Regions from separate parts of the Paenibacillus sp. FSL K6-0108 genome, predicted to be linked through region 2. Evidence: riboswitches for the same ligand, from Rfam matches in the RefSeq annotation. Region 2 holds a riboswitch; the other holds the start of a gene.
The links. Region 2 has a riboswitch for FMN ahead of ribD (bifunctional diaminohydroxyphosphoribosylaminopyrimidine deaminase/5-amino-6-(5-phosphoribosylamino)uracil reductase RibD). Riboswitches for the same ligand answer to the same signal wherever they lie in the genome.
Positions count from the first base shown of each region.

Region 1: it holds a riboswitch for FMN, as region 2 does, so the genes downstream of both, MHB49_RS16350 (DMT family transporter) here and ribD (bifunctional diaminohydroxyphosphoribosylaminopyrimidine deaminase/5-amino-6-(5-phosphoribosylamino)uracil reductase RibD) in region 2, are expected to answer to the same signal.

Region 1 is NZ_CP150288.1:3,592,803-3,600,381, reverse strand. Features, by position in the region: gene MHB49_RS16365 (amidohydrolase family protein) at 1-860, opposite strand, end outside; gene MHB49_RS16360 (CGNR zinc finger domain-containing protein) at 1,059-1,619, opposite strand; gene MHB49_RS16355 (DinB family protein) at 1,757-2,254, shown strand; FMN riboswitch at 2,337-2,488, shown strand; gene MHB49_RS16350 (DMT family transporter) at 2,636-3,616, shown strand; gene MHB49_RS16345 (amidase) at 3,757-5,262, shown strand; gene MHB49_RS16340 (DUF1989 domain-containing protein) at 5,375-5,998, shown strand; gene MHB49_RS16335 (LysE family transporter) at 6,112-6,738, shown strand; gene MHB49_RS16330 (YqcI/YcgG family protein) at 6,821-7,579, shown strand, end outside.
Region 2 is NZ_CP150288.1:5,004,089-5,011,667, reverse strand. Features, by position in the region: gene MHB49_RS22695 (spore germination protein) at 1-670, shown strand, start outside; gene lysA (diaminopimelate decarboxylase) at 774-2,105, shown strand; gene MHB49_RS22685 (peptidylprolyl isomerase) at 2,330-2,761, shown strand; gene MHB49_RS22680 (hypothetical protein) at 2,998-4,311, shown strand; FMN riboswitch at 4,441-4,604, shown strand; gene ribD (bifunctional diaminohydroxyphosphoribosylaminopyrimidine deaminase/5-amino-6-(5-phosphoribosylamino)uracil reductase RibD) at 5,076-6,179, shown strand; gene ribE (riboflavin synthase) at 6,229-6,897, shown strand; gene MHB49_RS22665 (bifunctional 3,4-dihydroxy-2-butanone-4-phosphate synthase/GTP cyclohydrolase II) at 6,955-7,579, shown strand, end outside.

The DNA of each region.
Region 1 (7,579 bases), 1.4 Mb from region 2:
TACCCATGACCCATCATCATCTCCACTTCGGGTGTGACGGAGAGTGAAGCGCCGCTATCGGCCAACATTTTATATTCATCCGTATCCATCGTATTTCCATGCACAACGTTCAGACGTGGGCTGAGCAAACCAGCCTCATACATTTTGCTTATCGAACGATCTACAGATCCCCAGCTTCCAAAGCCAACATGCATTGAACATAGCGCATCCAGCTCGTGCGCAAGCTGAATTTCCTTCACTGTGGTATCCCAATGGCTGAACTCCGGACCACGAATAGCAAGGCCGAACGTAAGCAGCTGATCCTGTGAGGAAAAATACTGTTCCTTGACTCTTCTCACATCATTCGAATACGTTAGCTGGCTTTCTCTGTTCCAGTAGGGCGTCTCACCCGGTACACCATAAGCGAAAACCGATCGAATACCCGCATCCTGAAGTCCGTGAATGAGTTCATCCGTGTGCTCAGCTGAATACGGCATACTCCAGTCAAGCACCGTGGTCACTCCTGCATTAAGCGCTTCCAAAGAACCCAGCAAATTGGCGATATAGCTGTCTTGTGGCCGGAGTTTACTTCCCATCGCTCCATAATAGAGATTTTGCAGATAGACCGGCAATGACCAGTTGGTTCCCGCTGTTTTGACGAGCGACTCCCATACATGCCGGTGCGTATCTACGAATCCAGGGAGTATGATCATCTCCGACGCATCAATCACTTCCGCTTCAATACAACTCAGATCGGGCTGGATGGCAGCAATAATAGAATCCTCAATGAGAACGTCCGCCTTCTTAAACTGTCCCACCGACGAATCCATAGACAATACACAACCATTTTTCAGTAGATAACTTGTCCCCACAAGACACATCTCCAATCATTGTTTTTTGTTGGATATACGCTTGAATCCCGGATGTTAATCTCTGACTGAATATCTGCTGAAATATATTAAGTATATAACCATTATATAGAAACGTGTGGGAACATTCAATTTTGGTTTGCATCATTTCATTTGGATATTTTCCTGTCTATCGCAAGTTCAGCAAATTACATATTCTGTGCTTACACCTTACTCTTCCTGCTGATCCCTCTTCCGTTTTGCCCGAAACCTTCTTACCTTCATCAGATTACCGCACATCTTGTCATCACAATATCTCTGGGTACGACTGCGCGTGTCATCATAAAAAAACCATCGGCAATCCGAATTATCACAGATCCGAATCCTTCCTGCATCCCCTTCCACCACCGTGACAGCAAAATCAGCTGCAACCTCAGCCATAACCTGCTTCCATTGAGTTCCTGTAGAAATAAGTGAAAGTTTCAGTCCCTCATCTCCAGCGTGCAGTCTTCTGATGACCTGACCTTCCTCCATTATGGCGTTGAGCCAATCTTGGTCTCTGTCGGATAATGGGTTTCCAGCCGCTAAACGTGTTGCAAGAGCCTGTAATTCATTTCTGAAATCTCTCAAGGCTTTTTCTTCTTCAGAAGAAGCGGGTACAGGAGCGTGCATCTGCCATTGTTTAATAAATCCTTGCTGCCATGCACCTTTGCCAAGCCTGTCCTCCGAACGATCTCCACCACGCCAGTCATGATAATCACTGTTCACAAAATCAGTCCATAGTCTATCCATATGTGCCTCCGCTAAGTTGTAACTATCTAAAATGAAAAAAGATAGTTACAACCATTCATGTTTGGGTTATATTTATTGTAACCATATTTAAGCACTTTAGCTAGTTACCATGAATTTATTTTAGGGAGGAAAAATCAATGACTACAACACCAAAAGAGTTATTGCTCATTCAGAAAGATGATACCTGGGATCAATGTAACTGGATTGTGCCTTTATCCAAGGCACTCGAAGGACTGACTGCTGAACAGGCAGCCTGGGTTCCATCATCCGGTGGATTAAGCATCTGGCAGTTGGTCAACCATATGTATTATTACAATCAGCGCTTGTTGAGTCGTATTCAGGGCAAAACACACTCCGGTACACCTGCCGAAAATAATGAATCCACCTTCGGAGATCCGGGCGACCCTTCTGATACCACTGGCTGGAGTATACTTATGCAAAATACAACACAATTAGCCGGACAGCTTCGAGATCAGCTTGCTTCATTAGAAGAATCTGATCTTGAAGCCTCTTACATGAATACGGATGAAAAATGGGCACATGCACTTGCCCGCTGGGTACTCCACGATGCGTATCATGCAGGCCAGATTGTATTGCTACGCAGACAACAAGGAAGCTGGAATATCATATTCTAAAAAAAAACTTGAACTGCTAGCGCTTACAGGAATAAGATGGACTTATTAATGTTACAGCTTGTTCAAACATACTATAATTGAATAGGATCTTCGGGGTAGGGTGCAATTCCCAACCGGCGGTGATGTTCTTCGGAACTAGCCCGCGACTCGCTGTTTGACCCGATGTAGGGATTCAGCGACTGACTTGGTGTGACTCCAAGGCCGACGGTACAGTCCGGATGAGAGAAGATCAACACATTAACATGCCGTTACGGAAAGGCTTCTTTCCGTATGACGACATGTCAATGATTGAGCCCCCGTTTATTTGGTGTACACCAAAACGGGGGCTTTTGTCGATTTTGCCAACTGAAGATTCCGTGTTCTGACGAAGGAGTCCTGAATATGGAAAAGACCCAACATGCATCAATAGTTTACCGCAAGGAACGAAGTAATACCGGATTCTGGCTAGTCGTGCTCGGCGCCGCCCTTTGGGGTGTAGATCCACTGTTCCGTATTATTTTGCTCAAAACGATGACCTCCACTCAGATTGTACTGGTGGAACATATTATTGTCAGTCTTGTAGCGATTCCCGTGTTATGGAAGTTCCGGGCCGATCTGAAAAACCTGCGTGCACGCCACTGGATTGCCGTGATCTTTATCTCTTGGGGAGGATCTGCCCTTGCCACGGTTTTGTTCACCCTGGCACTTACGCATAACGATCCCAACACCGTCTTGTTATTGCAAAAGATGCAGCCGCTATTTGCGATTGTACTGGCTAAGCTGCTGCTGAAAGAAACATTGCCTCGCCGCTTCAGTGGACTGTTTATCATTGCACTTGCAGGAACATACCTGCTTACGTTCGGATTTACCCTTCCCCTTGGCAACTGGGACAATTGGGTCCATGCAGGCAGCCTGTTATCGCTGGGTGCAGCTGCCTTGTGGGGCGGTTCAACGGTTATGGGGCGGCTGATGCTGGGGCAAACCCGTTATGAAACGGTCACCTCTCTGCGCTTTGTCGTAGCCTTGCCGCTGCTGATCTTTATGACGTGGAACGAAGGCGCTGCTTGGACATTCCCTTCCGCTACAGGTGAACAGGCGGCTGTAGCACTTAATATTCTGGGTCAGGCTTTACTGCCAGGGTTACTGAGTCTTCTGTTATATTACAAAGGGCTCTCTTCAACCAAGGCCTCAGTTGCAACACTCGCAGAACTGAGCTTCCCGATGGCCGGTGTACTGGTAAACTGGATTGCATTCCGTACATTAATTACCTGGGAGCAGCTGGTGGGCTTCATCCTTATCTGGATTGCCCTGTTCGCCATCTCCAAACAACAGGAACGATTAGCGAGTCCGGCAGACGCTGCACCAAAGCTTCGTACGGATTGAATTTTATATATGACACAAAACAAATCAATTAAGGCACTGTACATCCATCGTGATGTACAGTGCTTTTGTCTTTTCACTATTCCGGTGGTACGATGACTATGGAATAGTAGATCAAGTTAATTTAGAGAGGAACGATTATCATGTCTTCATCTTCATCATTTTCATATACATCTTACGATGCCATAGGTTTGGCTGAATTGGTTCGCGCTCGAGAAATATCCCCTGTCGAGTTACTGGAAGCAGCGTATGCTCGCCTGGAAGAAGTGAATCCACAGCTCAATGCAGTCATTCGTACATATGAAACACGTGCACGTCAGGAAGCGGCTATGGTTCGCCCTGGAGAGCAGCCCTTTGCTGGCGTGCCCTTGCTCTTAAAAGATATCTCCCAGTCTCTGGAGGGGGAAATTCTCACCTCGGGTTCACGTCTTCTCCGCGACCATCAAGCACAGCGGAATTCCAATTTCGTTTCCCGTCTGCTCGATGCAGGCTTCATTATCATCGGACATACCAATACGCCGGAATTCGGTCTGAAAAATATTACGGAGCCCCGTCTTCACGGCCCAAGTCGTAATCCATGGAATACCAGTCACTCGCCAGGTGGTTCAAGCGGAGGTGCCGCAGCCGCTGTAGCCTCGGGTATTGTCCCCCTTGCGGGAGCCAGTGACGGTGGCGGTTCAATCCGAATCCCTGCTTCCTTCAGTGGAATATTTGGACTTAAGCCTACACGTGGTCGGACACCCGTTGGACCGGGGGTTGGTCGTCAGTGGCAGGGTGCATCGATTGATTTTGCCCTATCTCGCTCCGTTCGCGACAGCGCTGCGTTACTGGACACATTACAAATCATTCAACCCGAAGCTGCGTTCCATGCTCCCCTCTTTCCGGGAAGCTACCTGGCTGATATGAACTATCCTCATCAACGCAAACTGAGAGTTGCATATACAACAGTTTCGCCTGTAGGTACACCTGTAAGTGATGAAGCCAAGGAAGCAGTATACAAGACGGTGCGTTGGCTGGAAAAACAAGGTCACGAAGTCGAAGAAAAGCTCAGTCCGGTGAATGGTGTCAAATTGATGGAAAACTATTACATGATGAACAGCGGCGAAATGGCGGCGATGATCTCTTCCATGGAACGTTCTATGGGCAGAGCATTAACATCTGATGATATGGAGATCGAGTCCTGGGTTCTGGCTGAAGCCGGCAAAAAAGTGTCCGCTGCCGAATTCGTACATAGTTTGGCCGAATGGGATGTTGCCGCAGCCCAAATGTCCACATTGTTTGAACGATATGATTTTTATGTCACACCTGTCAATGCTTTTCCAGCACCCAAAATCGGCGAATTAACGCCTCACGATGAACAGATTCAGCATCTGATGCATATTAGCGAATTGGACAAGATCCAGCAGCAGCAGTTGATTTATGAGATGTTTGAACCAAGTCTTACATACACTCCGTTCACTCAGCTCGCGAATCTGACGGGTCAACCAGCCATGAGTGTTCCTGTGCATCTGACTCCTGAAGGTCTGCCCATGGGTGTACAGATTATGGCAACGAAAGGTCATGAGGACTGGTTGCTTCATCTGGCTGGTCAGCTGGAAACATCCGAACTTTGGGTCGGCATGAAGGGTAATCCACTGTTTCCATTATAAAAACAGAATACAACCTACATCATTTTCAATGTGAGCCGTATGTTTGCCAAAGTGCATGAAAGCCATGTCAGCTCCGCATACTGAAAGCAAAAACAGCGGAGGAGTGTGACGAATGAATATGAATACAACGGAACGCCATAAGCAGTCTGTTCGTATCCCGGCCAAAACGGGTTATGCCGTTAAGGTAAATAAAGGTTCATTAATTCGGGTGACCGATTTGGAGGGGCAGCAGGTCGTTGATTTTGTTGCATATGATGCTCAAAATGCCAATAATCGACTAGATCCAGGTGTAACGATGGACGTTTTGCGCTCCTACCGGATCAAACCAGGACAATCCGTGTATTCCAATCAATATCAACCGTTGCTTAAAATCGTTCGTGACACGGTTGGTGTCCATGATTTCTTCAACTCCGCCTGTCGTCCGGAAATGTATGAAGTTTTATATGATAAAAAGGATCATGCCAGCTGTTATCATAACCTAAATCAGGCTCTGGAACCGTTCGGAATCTTACCTCCAGATCAGCATTATCCGTTTAATCTGTTTATGAAATCCGTTGTAGATGATCTGGGCAAGATTGATGTCGTAGCTCCAGACTCGCGCGCTGGCGATTATGTGGAAATGGAGGCATTAATCGATTTGGTTATCGGTCTATCAGCTTGCCCTTGTGAAGAAAGCTCTTGTAATGGATACCATTGCACAGCCATCCAGCTGGATGTAGAGTCCATAATAGATTAAGCGACATACCGCCTGTTCTAATTTGCTCCAGACGGGAATACGATGACTTGTACCCCCTATATGTATGACTTACAGGTACGATTCGTCGAGCCCGTTAAGGAGTGAACGCGTATATGTCTGTACTGTTCAGTTATATTATTCTGGGAATCTCACTATCCGCTCCAATCGGTCCAATTAATGCCGCTCAGTTGGATCGGGGAGCCCGCCACGGGTTCATACATGCCTGGATTTTGGGACTTGGAGCCATGTTTGCCGATTTGGTATACATGCTTCTGATTTATTTTGGTGTCGCTCATTTTCTGGACACGCCTTTCATGCGCTCTTTCCTTTGGTCTTTTGGCAGCTTCATTCTGGTGTATACCGGTGTGGAAACTCTGTCCAAGTTAAAAAACGGCATCCAGACCTCTTCAACAGCAGAAGCAAGGGTTAGAAAATCCTTTGTCTACGGCTTTCTCATGGCTCTGTCCAATCCGCTGAATATTTTATTCTGGCTCGGTATTTACGGCTCTATTCTTGCTACAACCGTGAAGCATACCGATTCCGCTCATTTGCTGCTATACAGTTCTGGTATTTTCATAGGAATCTTTGTGTGGGACGTCATCATGGCTGGCATGGCCAGTCGATTTCATAAACACAGCAACGAAACCGTTCTGCGCTGGATCTCCATCATCTCAGGAATCTGCCTGATCGGTTTTGGCTTATATTTTGGGTTCGAAGCTGTACGTTCCATATTTTTCTGACATCAAACTACACCGGACAGTCACCCAACGCCTTCCGCATTAATACGTTAACGGTATCATGTGGAATGGAGTTGGGAAATTCATGGCAGAGCTGTACAGTGCCGATGAAATAAATGCATCATTCAAAGGTCTGCCCGAATGGCAGCAGGACGCGTATTCAGAGTTTGCCAATATGATTGCAGATGAGGGGAATACGTATCCTTGTGTACCTGGACGGATAGGGTTTCTCTCCGGTCATTTGAGATACGGATTCACAAGTGATCCGCGTACACAAGCTTCTTCTGAAGACATGGCAGAAATACTTAGACAATATGGGCCCGTTTCCCGGGATACCGGACAATATGCTTCTTTGGTTGTTATTTGCGAGACACCGGATGACTTGAGAAACAACACAACCGTGGAGCAGTATCAGTCCTTGTTCTGGGAGATGCTCAACAGGGTAAGCTCACTCGATACCGCTTCCTGGCCTGAACATATTTCGATTGATCCGCATGACGCCACATGGGAGTTTTGCTTTGGCGGAGAGCCTTACTTTTGTTTCTGCGCCACCCCCGCGCACGAGCATAGAGCCAGCCGGCATTTTCCTTATCTTATGTTTGCTTTTCAACCACGGTGGGTGTTTGAAGCTATTAATGACAGCACACCTCTTGGCCGCAAAATGAAAACCCTGATTCGCAAACGCTTGGCAGCCTATGATGCCGTGCCGGCTCACCCTTCGCTCATGTGGTATGGTCAGCAGGATAATCTGGAATGGAAACAATATTTCCTGCCCGATGACGAGCAAATCCCTTCCAAATGTCCCTTCATGCGAATGAAGCAAGCCAATAGCAAATTGACGAAA
Region 2 (7,579 bases):
GCAGACTGCCTTTATGGGGACCTATTTGCGCTGGGTACGATTCGGGGGAATACTGATTTCACTTTTCCTGTTGCCGCTGTGGTTGCTGATGGTCATCGACCCTGCTATCAAGCCAACAGGGATGGAGTTCATCGGTCCTCATGAGAATGCAAAGTTACCGCTGATTCTACAGTTTCTGTTAATTGAATTCGGCGTGGACTTATTGCGGATGGCTGCTGTTCATACTCCTACGCCACTCGCGTCAGCCATGGGTTTGATCGCTGCGATTCTGGTTGGGGATATCGCCGTCAAAACGGGCTACTTTGTCAATGAAGTTGTATTGTATATGGCCATTGCCGCTATTGGCATGTTTGCAACGCCCAGTTATGAGTTAGGCTTGGCAAATCGATTGGTCAGATTGTTTTTGCTGGTTGCTGTGGCGATATTCAAGGTTCCTGGATTCGTAGTCGGGACCACGCTCATTATTGTGGCTCTGACTCTGCATCGCTCCTACAATTCTTCTTATCTCTGGCCATTCATACCGTTTAATGCAAAGGCTTTGGGTAACTTTTTGATCCGTTTGCCTCTGTTGGAGAACAAAAAACGTCCTTCAATCAATAAAACACGTGATAATACCAAAATGGATGATGATCCGGACGGAGAAATGCAAAAAAGTAAAAAACACAAATGATCTTCCGAAAAATCCATTCTTCTCATTCACTAATTTGATATACTGGTGTAAAATCATTGGAATAACAGCTGTTCCAGTATATAAAAAGTGAGGAATGCAGATTATGTATTTACATGGTACAAGTAAAATAAATGCACAGGGCCATCTCGAAATTGGTGGCGTGGATACAACGGATTTGAAGGAACAATTTGGAACTCCACTGTACGTTGTGGACGAGCAATTGGTTCGCGAGCGTTGCAGAGAGTACATGGAAGCATTTCGCGCTTCCGGCCTTGGATTTCAGGTTGCTTATGCAAGTAAAGCGTTCTGCGTGATGGCCATGTGTGCTCTTGCAGCCGAAGAAGGACTTTCCCTGGACGTCGTATCCGATGGTGAATTGTTCACGGCCCTGCAAGCCGGTTTCCCGGCAGAGCGCATTCACTTCCATGGCAACAACAAAACGTTGGAAGAGATTGAAATGGCGCTTGATGCAGAGATTGGCTGTTTCGTTGTGGATAACTTCAATGAGCTTCACTTGCTGCAAGCTGTAGCCGCGGACAAAAATCGCAAAGTCAACATTTTGCTGCGTGTGACGCCTGGCGTTGAAGCGCATACCCATGAATATATTTCAACAGGACAAACGGATTCCAAATTTGGATTCGACATCGGCAATGGAACGGCATTTGAAGCTATTGAACTGGCTTCCAAACAGTCGAACTTGGTGTTACTCGGTGTGCATTCACATATCGGATCCCAAATTTTCGAAGTGGAAGGATTCCAAATGGCAGTTCAACGCGTTGCGGAGTTTGCAGCAAATGTGTATGAGCGTCTTAACGTTGCGTTTAAAGTAGTTAATCTGGGCGGTGGGTTCGGTATCCGTTATATTGATGGGGATACACCGCTTGAAGTTTCACAATACGTAAAAGCCATCACCGATGCGGTGAAAAATCATTTTGCTCAAATCGGCTATGCCGTGCCTGAGATCTGGGTTGAACCGGGCCGCAGCATCGTAGGTGAAGCGGGAACAACGATCTACACTGTTGGAACAAGCAAAGATATTCCAGGAGTTCGCAAATACGTAGCTGTAGATGGCGGAATGACAGACAATCCGCGTCCGGCACTGTATGAGTCCAAATATGAAGCCGTATTGGCAAACCGTGCAAATGAGGCTGCTCAGGAAACGGTATCTGTTGCTGGTAAATGCTGTGAGAGCGGCGATATGCTGATTTGGGATCTGGATCTGCCTAAAGTGCAAAGCGGCGATCTGCTTGCAGTAGCTTGCACAGGTGCGTACAACTACTCTATGGCAAGCAACTACAACCGGATTCGTCGTCCTGCAGTTGTGTTTGTCAAAGACGGCCAAGGAGACGTTGTGGTACGCCGTGAGACGTATCAGGACATCATCCAGAATGATCTGGTACCTGAGCGCATTGCAAAACAGCCAGTTACTCGTTAATGTAAGAACCAAATAGCGGAGTTCTACATGGAGAAGACAAAAAAGGGTTCAGCCTTTTTTGTCTTCTTTTACTCTTAAGGGCCGGATTTTGAAAAAAATCTTGCTGATTATTTTGCGATCCATCCATTTTCGGTGTACACTAAGAAAAGTGCTATAAAGCTTGGCCCAGGGTCATGCGTTCTGGCACCATTAACGATGGTCAATACGAAAGGAGTCATTTACATATGGCGAAACAAGCGAAAATCAAAATGGCAAACGGCGGAGAAGTTGTAATCGATTTGTTCGATCAAGAAGCTCCAAACACGGTAGCAAACTTTGAGAAACTGGCTAACTCCGGTTTCTACAACGGTCTTGTATTCCACCGTGTTATTCCGGGCTTTGTAGCTCAAGGCGGATGCCCTAACGGTAGCGGTGCAGGCGGTCCAGGTTACACAATTAACTGTGAAATCAACCCGAACAAACATGAGCGCGGAACTTTGGCTATGGCGCATGCAGGCCGCAACACAGGCGGAAGCCAGTTCTACATCTGCTACCAACCGCAGCCACATTTGGATGGACAACATACTGTATTTGGTAAAGTTTCCAAAGGTATGGAATTCGTGGACGCTTTCGAAGGTCGCGACAAAATGGAAACTGTTGAAGTTGTAGAAGCTTAATCCAATCTACAAAACTTCAGACGACTGAGCAAACCCTGGTACTTCTGTTACAGAAGTACCAGGGTTTTTTTGCATTTTCTAGCCTTTTTGCATATATGACTGGTCCCAAATAAGCTAAAAGGAACTGGCATGAAGGCCCATTCTGGGTTATTCTGGCTATAAATCAAGCTGGGAAACCAAAAGTGTGTGTTTCGTCTGCCATCGGGTTTACCATCAGGAGAGGATGTTCTGAAACATTGGATATTGTTCAACAGCTTAAACTGCTTCAACAAATTTATAGTGAGAAAATGTTGTGGGACGAGGAGTTGCAGGCTTCAAGACATGTCGTTCCAAAGAGCATTTCCAGCCAAGATCTCGAAGGTCTCAAGATGGCTGGCCATCTTCCGAATCAATTTGTGAAGCCACAGCATGATGAGACCGTTAGTGAACTGAAAACACTGGCTAAGCGTTGGACGCTTCAGGAAACAGCGCAGTGCTTCGTGGCTTCTATGTGGTCGGCACCCATGATCTGGCGTTCGCTCCTGACAGGCAAACTCATCGCGAGCAGTATGCCGGACCATGAACTTACCCCATATCCATCCATGAATACCTGTCAGGTCTGCGGATTGTCAGCAGATGAGGGAGTAGACACGTCGCTGCAATGGTATTGGCGGATGACGAACGGTACACCGCTGGATGGTGATATCCTTGGACATGTACTCGCTCTCAGAGAGCTGTCTGAATCGCAGGAACTGCCTGTTCCAAACGCATACGATCGCTGGACATTCCGTGCTGTGTTGACTGTGCTTCGTAACTTGCCTCCCAACACACGTTATAGCAAGGCAGCAGAATTACTGAAGAAAGAACGTCTCCTGCCGGCTAAAAAGATATATGTGTACCGTGATCTGCTGGAAACGTTAGCTTTAATCGGCATTCTGGATACGCCCGAGCATCCAGGCATGATCACGTCATTCACGTTGTACGTCAATCGGGACCAGCGGCCAAACGTTCGGGTTGAAGTGCAGGCACCTCTGGCCTGGTGGAATTCGTCTGTTGGCGTGAATGAAAAAAATCTGATCAACATATTCGGTGATTATGACTGCAGTGATGTTTCCCTTGAGGAGAGGCCAGGACCATATCCACCGCTGAAAGAGACGATTGTCGGGGCTTTTGAAAGCAGAAAAGTAGTTTATGTCAAAGCGCCCAAAAAGTCTCCTGACGCCGGAATCGGTGAAGTACAGCCCGGAGACGTATATGCAGTTCGGGTACGTGAAGGCGCATGGATTACTGTATACTGTCATGAAGTTAAGGAAAAGCGTGCCATTGTCGAATATTTGGATGGTGTTTTTGCTGAGATGCCCGGAAAAGCAGATTTGATCCTGACCGTTCGTCCACGACCGGATGAACGATGGCAATGTTCGGCAATTGCCATCGATTCCACGAGCTGGGTCAGAAGGGTTGCCCGGGATATGCCAGCCCCTGCGGCGTCTCAGCCAGAACCGGATCGGATTCCGTTTCATAACGCCAAGGATTTGAAACATATGGCAAGCTGGTGTTTTCCTGATCTGTAGCTTCGTATCTCGGAAGAGTTGCGGTTTTAGGTATGTCAAAGCTTATTAAAAGTTAGTATGTGACAAAAAGGAACAAAAAACAATTGATTTTTTGGCATTAAAGTGCTAACATCCAATTAATAACGAAAGCGAATCCTTCAGGGCAGGGTGCAATTCCCTACCGGCGGTGATGCAGTATGTGAGGATATCTATCCAGCATTGATGCAAAGTCCGTGACCCGTCTGCCTGTGGCAGATGGCTGATCTGGTGTAATTCCAGAACCGACAGTATAGTCTGGATGGGAGAAGGAGAGGGTGCAGTCCGCAGGACCGCATTCCGCAGTAGTGTTGCTGTACAGTTTTTGACGAATTCATTTCCTGTGCAGGGAGAAATCCGGTTACTTTTCCGGCAATCTTCATACATATGCCACATCATAGAAGCTCTTTACCTGTAATTAAAGTTCATTTAAGGTATGTGTCTGTTTTCACTTGCCAGAAATGAAGTTTGGGCGAAGTGTTGTTGGTGCTGTATCAAAGTTACTGCTGGTGACACATGTCTCTCATCATCCCCATCGAACGGATTGTTCGACGGGGATTTTTTTATAATATCAGTAATGTAAAAACTTCGAAGCATGATGTTCCTGATATTGCAAGAAAAAATTCCTTTAAACGCGGTCTGGCTTCCTAGGAGTACTTCGATAGACGTTTTTCTTATTGGATATGGAACATGCCTCTCTGTTGGAAGGGAGGTCTAAACTCAAGATTTTAACCGTGGGGTGAACGGATTTGGAAATGATTAATGATGAATTTTATATGGCGCTGGCACTGGATATGGCAGAACGGGCCCAAGGGCAGACTGGAATCAATCCGGTCGTAGGGTGTGTCGTTGTAAAAGAAGGGCGAATCGTGGGCCTTGGAAGTCATCTTAAACGGGGAACGGGTCATGCTGAGGTTCATGCACTGAACATGGCGGGCAGTGATGCTGAAGGTAGTACCGTGTACGTTACGCTTGAACCTTGCAGTCATTACGGAAAGACTCCACCATGCAGCGAACGTCTCATTCATGAGAAAGTGAAACGTGTCGTCGTGTGCTGCGAAGATCCGAATCCGCAAGTCTCCGGCAGAGGGATCAGCATGCTGCGTCAACAAGGGATCGAAGTTGAAGTTGGAGTGTTGCGTGAGCGCGGAAGACGGATGAACGAGAAATTCATTAAATACATTACAACAGGTCTCCCTTTTGTGACTCTGAAGACGGCATCTACACTGGATGGCAAAATTGCTACGCGCAGCGGTGACAGCAAATGGATCTCCAACGAGTCAGCTCGCGAGATCGTCCATGCTCTTCGCCATCGTCATCAGGGAATTATGGTTGGTGTGGAAACGGTCATTGCTGACAATCCGGAGCTTACAACCCGCTTGCAAGTGGAAGGGATCAGCCCGGTACGAATCGTGGTGGATTCCAAGCTGCGTCTGCCTGTAGGGGCCAAAATGGTCAAGGATGGTCTTGCACCAACCTGGGTGCTTACAACGGATGAGGCTAGTCCTGAAGCGGCTGAGCGGCTGGAAGCCTATGGTGTGGAGATCATACGCTGTGGTCCTGGACCACGTGTCGATCTGTTGAGTGCACTCAGCAAGCTTGGTGAGCGTGAAATTGGTTCGATTCTGCTTGAAGGCGGGGGCACTCTAAATGGTGCCATGCTGGAAGCGCGGTTGGTAGATCGACTGCTCATGTTCATTGCTCCGAAAATTGTCGGAGGATACGAAACACCAGGCAGTTTCCGCTTCGAGGGTGTAGAGCGCATGAGTCAGGCGATTCAATTGCATCAGCTGGAAATTGAGCAAGTTGGAGATAATATTAGCATTGGCGGAATTCCGGTTTGGCCTGAATAAATGAATTGATTGAATTAACAATAACGAAATAAATAAAGGAGGCGGTAGCATGTTTACCGGTTTGGTGGAAGAAGTCGGTCAGATCCGGCGTATTGGTCGGAAAGGTGAAGCGATGGTCCTGAATATCGGAGCTTCCGCCATCATGAACGATCTGAAGATTGGCGATAGTGTAGCTGTAAACGGGGTATGCTTAACTGCGACAACCCTGGAGGGTGGCGGATTTACTGCTGATGTGATGCCTGAGACATATCGACATACCAATCTAAGTCAATTGCAATTCGGCAGCAAAGTTAATCTGGAGCGGGCCATGCTGTCAGGTGGTCGTTTTGGCGGGCATATCGTTCAGGGCCATGTCGATGGCACTGGGGTCATTGGCAGCATTACACGTGACCAGAATGCAATTGTTTTCGAGATCAAACCTGATGATACGCAGCTGTTCAAATATCTGATACCCAAAGGGTCTGTAACCCTGGACGGAATTAGTCTGACCGTTGTGCATACTTCGCAGACTGCATTCACTGTATCCATTATTCCACATACCATCGGTGAGACCGTATTAAATGTGAAAAAGACGGGTGACACCATCAATATTGAGTGTGATATTTTGGGCAAATATGTGGATCATCTGCTTCATTATAGCAAGGGACATGAAAAGAACGGTGCGGGTAAACCGCGAAGTATCAGTGAGGAATTCCTGTCTAATCACGGATTTGCTTAACTAATCGTAATTGATTTAATACAAATATAAATTGAAATGGAAACTGGAGGGTGACCTATGTCAGAGCAATCCATTCTGAATCCTATTGAGGAAGCCATCTACGATCTGATGCAGGGTAAACCTGTTATTGTGGTGGATGATGAGGATCGGGAGAATGAAGGCGACTTTATCGCTTTGGCCGAAAAGGCTACACCTGAAGTGATCAATTTCATGATTACTGAAGGCAGAGGTCTGGTATGTGTTCCCATTACACAGCAACGTGCCGATGAACTTAACCTGAAACCTATGGTTCAGCAAAATACGGACTTTCATGGAACGGCTTTTACCGTCTCTGTAGATCATAAAGACACCACAACGGGCATCTCGGCTCATGAACGCTCCATTACAGTCAAGGGTCTAATTGATCCCGAAGCGAAAAGCGGAGATTTCCGCAAGCCTGGCCACATGTTCCCACTTATCGCCAAGGATGGCGGTGTACTGCGGCGTGCGGGACATACGGAAGCGGCTGTAGATCTAGCCATTATGTGCGGTTCCTACCCGGCAGGTGTTATCTGTGAAGTGATCAAGGAAGATGGTACAATGGCCAGACTTCCGGATCTTCAGGAGATCGCCCGCAAGCATGATCTGAAACTAATCAGCATTCAAGACATGATTCGGTACCGGAATGAGAAGGAACAGTTGG